Regions from separate parts of the Prevotella sp. E9-3 genome, predicted to be linked through region 1. Evidence: riboswitches for the same ligand, from Rfam matches in the RefSeq annotation. Region 1 holds a riboswitch; the other holds the start of a gene.
What was found. Region 1 has a riboswitch for cobalamin ahead of L6475_RS11140 (TonB-dependent siderophore receptor). Riboswitches for the same ligand answer to the same signal wherever they lie in the genome.
Positions count from the first base shown of each region.

Region 2: it holds a riboswitch for cobalamin, as region 1 does, so the genes downstream of both, L6475_RS00775 (TonB-dependent receptor) here and L6475_RS11140 (TonB-dependent siderophore receptor) in region 1, are expected to answer to the same signal.

Region 1 covers NZ_CP091786.1:2,845,577-2,848,996, reverse strand. The annotation lists gene L6475_RS11140 (TonB-dependent siderophore receptor) at 1-1,512, opposite strand, end outside; cobalamin riboswitch at 1,554-1,740, opposite strand; gene L6475_RS11135 (cobyrinate a,c-diamide synthase) at 1,803-3,080, shown strand; gene L6475_RS11130 (cob(I)yrinic acid a,c-diamide adenosyltransferase) at 3,077-3,420, shown strand, end outside.
Region 2 covers NZ_CP091786.1:204,899-208,318, reverse strand. The annotation lists gene L6475_RS00775 (TonB-dependent receptor) at 1-1,840, opposite strand, end outside; cobalamin riboswitch at 2,028-2,213, opposite strand; gene L6475_RS00770 (phosphate acyltransferase) at 2,387-3,247, shown strand; gene buk (butyrate kinase) at 3,266-3,420, shown strand, end outside.

The sequences.
Region 1 (3,420 bases):
TTTCCGACCACGGTATTCAATATTAGCAGAATAGTAATTACTGGTTTGAGGATCAAGATGAGTATTGCCGATATTGAAGAAGGTGCTGCTGCCCATAACATGCAGATAGCGATAGTGCAATTCCTTCACGGTAGGCGTTTTGAATCCTTGGCTCCATCCTAAGCGGAAACGGAAATCGCCAGCAGATAACATGGCACTCAACTTTGGCGTGAGGCGCAATCCGAAACTACGATTGTCAACCAGACGAAGTCCGGCTGTAATGTTCAGCCATTCCATCAGGTTGAACTCGTCCTGAACATAAAAGGACGATGTACGGTCGCTGGCTGTTCCCGTTTCTGTGCGATCGGGAGCCTTCAGATAGTCATAACGGTATTCAATGCCTGTATTCAGCGTGTTGCCATAAGGCAGGTAGAACACTCCTTTTAAAAGTCCCATCACACGCTGTTGATCGCTCTGTAGTTTGCTTTGCCCTGGTTTCATCAAAACGGAATACCATTCTCCGTCAAGATTGCCAAATTCCTCGCCTTTCAACAAGATATATTCGTAAGTTCTTTGGGTGTAATCGTAGTAGTAAGCATGTTTGTTCCAGTCAATATCAAGGGTGATGGTATTCTGATGATGGTTCTCGGATTTAGAAGAATTGCTGCCTAATAGCCATTTACTGCCGATAGCAGCCGAAGCATTGTTATAGCGCAGGTTGTAAGTATAGACATCGCAACTGGGATGTGTACCATCCTGAGGACGCAGGATGTTCTTCTTGTAGTAAGTTCCTTCTGCATATAATTCGCTATGGGGAGTAGGCCGATAAGTGAGGCGTTCTGAGAGTTGCCAGTTGTGGAATTTGTTTACAGTCTTGTTCTTGCTGTCGGTAAGCACCGTAGCTTCTGCAAATTCCTCTTTGGTGTTCTGCCAACCGTCATTTCGTTGAATCTGAAAATTTGTCTGTGAAGAGAACTGGCCGAGCGAGAAGGCTAAGGTGTTGTGCTGGCGAAGGTCGTTGTGCGAGCCATATCGGGTGCTATTGTCAACGAATAGTCCCTTTTGGGCATGCTTCTTGGTAATAATATTGATAACGCCAGCCATAGCGTCACTACCATAAAGCGCACTCTGTGCACCTTTTACTATCTCAATCTTTTCAATATTCTGTGGATCAATAAGGCCAAGGTCGTTCTCACCTCCCACATCGCCGTGAATACGCTTGCCGTCGATGAGTATCAGGATATAGTTGTTGCCAAGACCATTCAATTGCATCTGACTACCCATATCGCCCTCGCTGAAAGCAAACGAAGCAGTAAGACCAGAGAGAATATCCTCCAGACTTTTTCCTCCATACTGTCGAAGCATCTTCTGAGTGATGACCTCTGTCTGGACAGGCGCATTCTTCAGCAAGTGCTGGGTACCAGTACCTGTTACAACCACTTCATGGAGTGAGTCTTCTCTCTCCACCGTTTGTGATTCCGCTGTCAGACCTGCCATCAAGAAGGTGGCCAACGTCGCAATCTTTTTTATCATAAAAACAAGTTTGCTTTCCCTCGAGTATATTCCTGTACACGGGTACTAATTCTCTGAAAGGCAGGTATTCTGGCTTCCCCAATCTGTTATACCTTCCCAGCTTTTAGCCAGTGGCGTTATACTAACAAATTCTTTTCAAAGGGGGTTACAGCTGCAGGTACAGCTCCGGGCTTTCACCGGATTCCCTTACACTAGGCGACTACAGCCACCTAATTGCCATTTCGGCTGCAAAGGTATGAATATTTTGGAAATAAACAATCTTTTTAGAAAATAAATTGTACTTTTGCAAAGTGAAATCACAATTCCTTTTAGCAGCTCCAACAAGTGGTTCTGGCAAGACAACAATTGTCAGAGGACTGATGGCTTTGCTGAGCGAAAAGGGATTCAAGGTCCAACCATTCAAGTGTGGACCGGACTATATTGACACGAAATTCCACCAAGCGGTATGTGGAAGGCCCAGCATAAATCTTGACACTTTTATGACAACGCCACAACATGTGTGTGAGTGTTTTGAATACTATGCAGCTGATGCTGAGGTATGTGTGGTAGAGGGTATGATGGGACTGTTTGATGGCTATGACCGGGAGAAAGGTTCTTCCTATGAAATAGCCAGATTATTGAATTTACCTGTTGTGTTGGTGGTCGATGCTAAGTCGGCAGCCTATTCCATGGCTGCCTTGTTGTCGGGTTTTCTGAATTTTAAAAAAGATATTCGGTTCGCCGGTATTATATATAATAAGGTAGGTTCGGAAAGACATTTCCAAATGCTTAAGCAGGTGTGTGACGATTTGGGCGTTGAATGTCTGGGCTATCTGCCCAAATCAGCAGCCTTTGAACAGAGCTCGCGCTATTTAGGTTTGGATTTCTCAACAGAATCAGATGATAGGACTTTGATTCAGACCCTTGATTCAAAGATTGACTGGAAAAGATTATTATCGCTCTCAGCATCTCAATTGAACACTCCGAGCGTTTCGGCTAAACACTCCGAGCGTTCTAATGAAACACACTCTGTATTGATAGCCAGGAACAATGAGAGTTTTTCTTTCCTTTATCAAGAGACCTTGGATAGGTTCGAGAAAGTTAGTTTCTTTGACCCTGAAAAGGATGTCCCTTCTTTCGAAAATATTGATTTACTCTACCTGCCAGGAGGCTATCCTGAAAAACATTTGGCTGATTTGGAAAAGAACGAACGCTGCAGGAAGGCAGTCAAGGAATATGCCGAACAAGGAGGGCGGATTGTTGCTGAATGTGGCGGAATGATGTATCTGTGCAAAGCTATTGTGACTGACGAAAGGGAAGACCCGGAGAATGGAGAGTACTGTATGTGTGGCGTTCTTCCTTATACCATTTCAGCACGAAAAGCCGACAGAAAACTTTCATTAGGTTATCGCCAGTTTGTTCTCGATGGAAAAGAGTATAGAGGTCATGAGTTTCACTATACCCAATTCTTAGGACAGGTGCCAGAAAGTATTGTTCAGGTGTATGACGCTAAGGGAAACCAAGTGCCGACACCTGTGCTCAAATATAAAAATGTATTGGCCAGTTACACACATTTGTACCAGTTATGAAGCGAATCTATACCAAAACAGGCGACAAGGGAGAAACAGGTCTTCGCAATGGCGTGCGAGTGGCAAAAGACGATTTTCGTATTGAAGTCAACGGACAGATTGACCAATTGAATGCGCAGTTGGGAATAGTCCGTTCGCAATTGGGCGATGATGAGGCAGCTCGTGAATTGATTCATGCCATTCAATGTGAACTGATGACCATTATGAGCCATGTGGCAACGCCAGAAGGAAATAGCAATCCTCGTCAACTTCATACTGAACGTCTGACTCAGCAAATGGAACAAGCAATTGATGAAACTCAGAAGGAAGGTGGCTTCGTTGTTCCAGGCAATGGTTCAAC
Region 2 (3,420 bases), 1.1 Mb from region 1:
GCAGGTTGTTCACTTCAGCCAATGCCTTCATCTCACAGCCCATCAACTTGAACCGATACGAGGCTGAGAAGTCGCTGGTGTACCACGGTTGCATATAGTTATAGTCGTTGTTCACCTGAGCGTTCCAGCGTTCGCCGGTATAGAGGAAACTGTAGTTCAGCGACAGCCGTTGCCAGTCCACCCCAACGATGAGCGAGCCCGAATGCCGGGGGATGTAGGGAATCTGATGACGGTAGAATGGTCGTGACGGATTGGTTATGTCAATAGCCTTCTGGTAAGTATATTGCGCACGGACGGTTGTGGTGACGTTGCGGAAAACAGTACCCGACAGCGATCCCACCACATCAAGGCCACGTATGTCCACCTCGCCCAGGTTGAGCATGGTCCAGCGGAACTGCTGTCCTTTAGGATAAGCAATAATCTTATCCTCCACCTTATTATAATAAAAATCGGCCTGAAGAGAGAGAGCCGTTGCCTTCAGGTGCTTGTTCAACAAGAAACCGAAGTCAAACTGTGTGGCCCGTTCAGGTTTCAGGTTGGCACTGCCTATCTCGGTGTAGTAAAGGTCATTGAAAGTGGGCATACGGAAACTTTGCTTCACGTATGCCCGTAACGACAGCCACTTGCCCTTAAAAGGATAGAGGTTGGCAAACAGAGCGGGCGTCAGTTGGCTGTCCTTCTTCTTCGATGTGTTTCGGTAGGTATTGTCGATTATATAGTTTCCCACTACGGAGGCCTGCACCTTCAGTTGACGATAGTCGAAGGCTGTGGCCACTGACAGTATATGGTTCCAACGCGTTGGATAGGCAAAGTTATAGGCATCTGCATTCAGTTTGTTCCAGCGCAGGTCGTAGCTCATTGAGGCGCTCCATCCCGGGAGCAGTTCCACCACATTGGCCGTCGAGAGGTACAGTTCCTGCTGACGATAGGTATTGTCAACGGGCAGCACCGTGGTGTCACGGTTTTGGTAGTGAGTCTGATAGAAGGCATACTTGGCCAGCCACCGGGTGCTGAACTTCTCGCCAAACGACTTTTGCCACGAGGCCTGATAGAAAGTGTTCAGATCCTGTTGCCGCTCACCCCTACTCCACACATTATTCACGATAGCGCCAGGAATGCCTCGGGCGGAGTTATAGAGATAGGCTTTCGCCTGCCACTGTCCCTGTTCGAGTATGCCGTGCAGGTTCAGTTCCAGTCGCTCGGCATGGATATCACCGTTCTGTCGTGTGGCGGTAGTGTCCCAGGCTGTAGTGCCATCCAGGTTCTTCCGGCGATAGCGGAACCTGTACTTTCCGCTGGCCGTCATCACCTCGGCATTGGTGCTCAGGCTCAAGTCATCGGACAGTCGCTCTTCCCATAGCAGTGAGGTACGCAGCAGGTCGCTGGCTCCGTATTTTGCGCGTACCTTCAGATGGGTGCGTTCGCCCACCTTGAACCGAGGCATGCGGGTGCGCATATAGACCGACGAGGCCGAAGCGAAATCGCTGGCAGCCTGAAAGATGGCACTCTTCTGACCGTTGTAGAGGGTAACCTCTTCGATATTATCGAGCGAGAACTGCCCCAGGTCTATCTGACCATTCTGGGCATTGCCCAACACGATACCGTCATAGCTCACTGCCAGATGGTTGGTACCCATGGAGCGCACATCGACCGTCTTCACACCGCCCACGCCACCATAGTCTTTCAGTTGCACGCCCGAGAAATAGCGCATGGCATCGGCCACCGACAGGGCTGAAAGGCGTTCCAGTTCCTCTCCTTTGAGTTGCTGAGAGGGTATAACCTCACGGAAGGTCAGTTTCGACAGCACCACCACCTCGCCAACATGCTGAAGCGAGTCCATGTGCCGACGAACGGTAGGTTTGACCGTATGCTTCACTGGTACGGCATCTGACTGCTGCGATCGGGTCGCAACAAAGGGAACAGCACACAGTAATAGCAAAAGCAGCCTATAGGTCATGCTTCGATTTCCTTCTTCGGTTTTCTTTTCGTTTCAATTCTTTCCCATACGCTCTAACCCTGGAGAAGCGTAAGGATTCTTGTATCATGGCAGGTCTTCTGACTTTGTCGCCCAATGCAAATGTCTTCCCGAAAAAACTCAGTGACTTCGTTACTTGCACCGTGAAAAAGACGACTCACAGCTGCCGGACAGTCGGGGATTCTCACCCCATTCCCTATTAATTAACATCCGTCAAACCATGAATAATTGCTGCAAAAGTAGGCATAAATTATGTAATAGCAAAATAAAAAGTAAAATAAATTTTGGCCATTATTTATCGAATTTTGGCCAAAATTTTAAAAATAATGGCCAAAATTCTGTAAGTATTTCGTATCTTTGCCGAACAGAACACTAAATACTATATAGTAATAGAATACTAACGCAACACCAATGGATACCATTCAGAATCTTGATGAAATGATTGGCCGCCTTATTGCGAAAGGTGGCAAGAAACGTATAGGAGTCATCTGTCCGCGCGACGAGTCAACCCGTAAGGCCGTTGAAGAGGCCACCTCGGCTACCGGTTTTGCCGAGGCCGTTGTATTCGACAACGATGATGTGCTGGTGGCAGCCCAACAGGCCGTAGCCGCTGCACGCGAGGGAAAGGTTGACGTGCTGATGAAAGGCGCCCTCAACACCGACGACCTGCTGCGTGCCGTACTGAACAAGGAGACGGGCATTCTGCCTAAAGGACGTGTGCTGACCCACCTTACCTGCGCCCAGATTCCCAGTTACGACAAGCTGGTGTTCTGTAGCGATGTGGCAGTGATTCCCTACCCCACGGCCGAACAGCGCGAAGAGCAGTTGAAATACCTGTTACAGCTGATGCGCTCGATGGGTGTTGAGGAACCGCGTGTGGGCCTCATCAACTGTACGGAAAAGGTGAACGAGAAGCATTTCCCCGTCACCGTAGAATATCGCCAACTGGTAGAGAAGGCCGCTACAGGAGTATTCGGCCCCTGCATCGTTGACGGTCCGCTCGATCTGAAAACCTGCTTCTCGCCAGAAGCGCTTCATAAAAAAGGTATCAACTCGCCTCTTGAGGGTAGAGCCGATGCCATTATCTTCCCCGACATTCAGGCTGGCAACGTGTTCTACAAGACTATCACCTGCTTTATTCCCGGCGTGGAGACAGCCGCAGTACTGGCTGGCACTCAGGTGCCCGTGGTATTGCCCTCACGCGGCGATAGTCCGAAGAACAAACTCTACTCACTGGCACTGGCCTGCTCACTCTCAGGTACCGAACTATAAGGGAAGAAATCTCAGTCTATGCTCATATTAGCAATTAATCCCGGCTCTACATCGACCAAGATGGCCGTGTATGAGGACGAGAAGCCCATTGTACTGCGCAACATCTCGCATTCGCAGGAGGAACTGGCACAGTTTGATGATGTCATTGAACAGCACGACTTCCGCAAACAGTT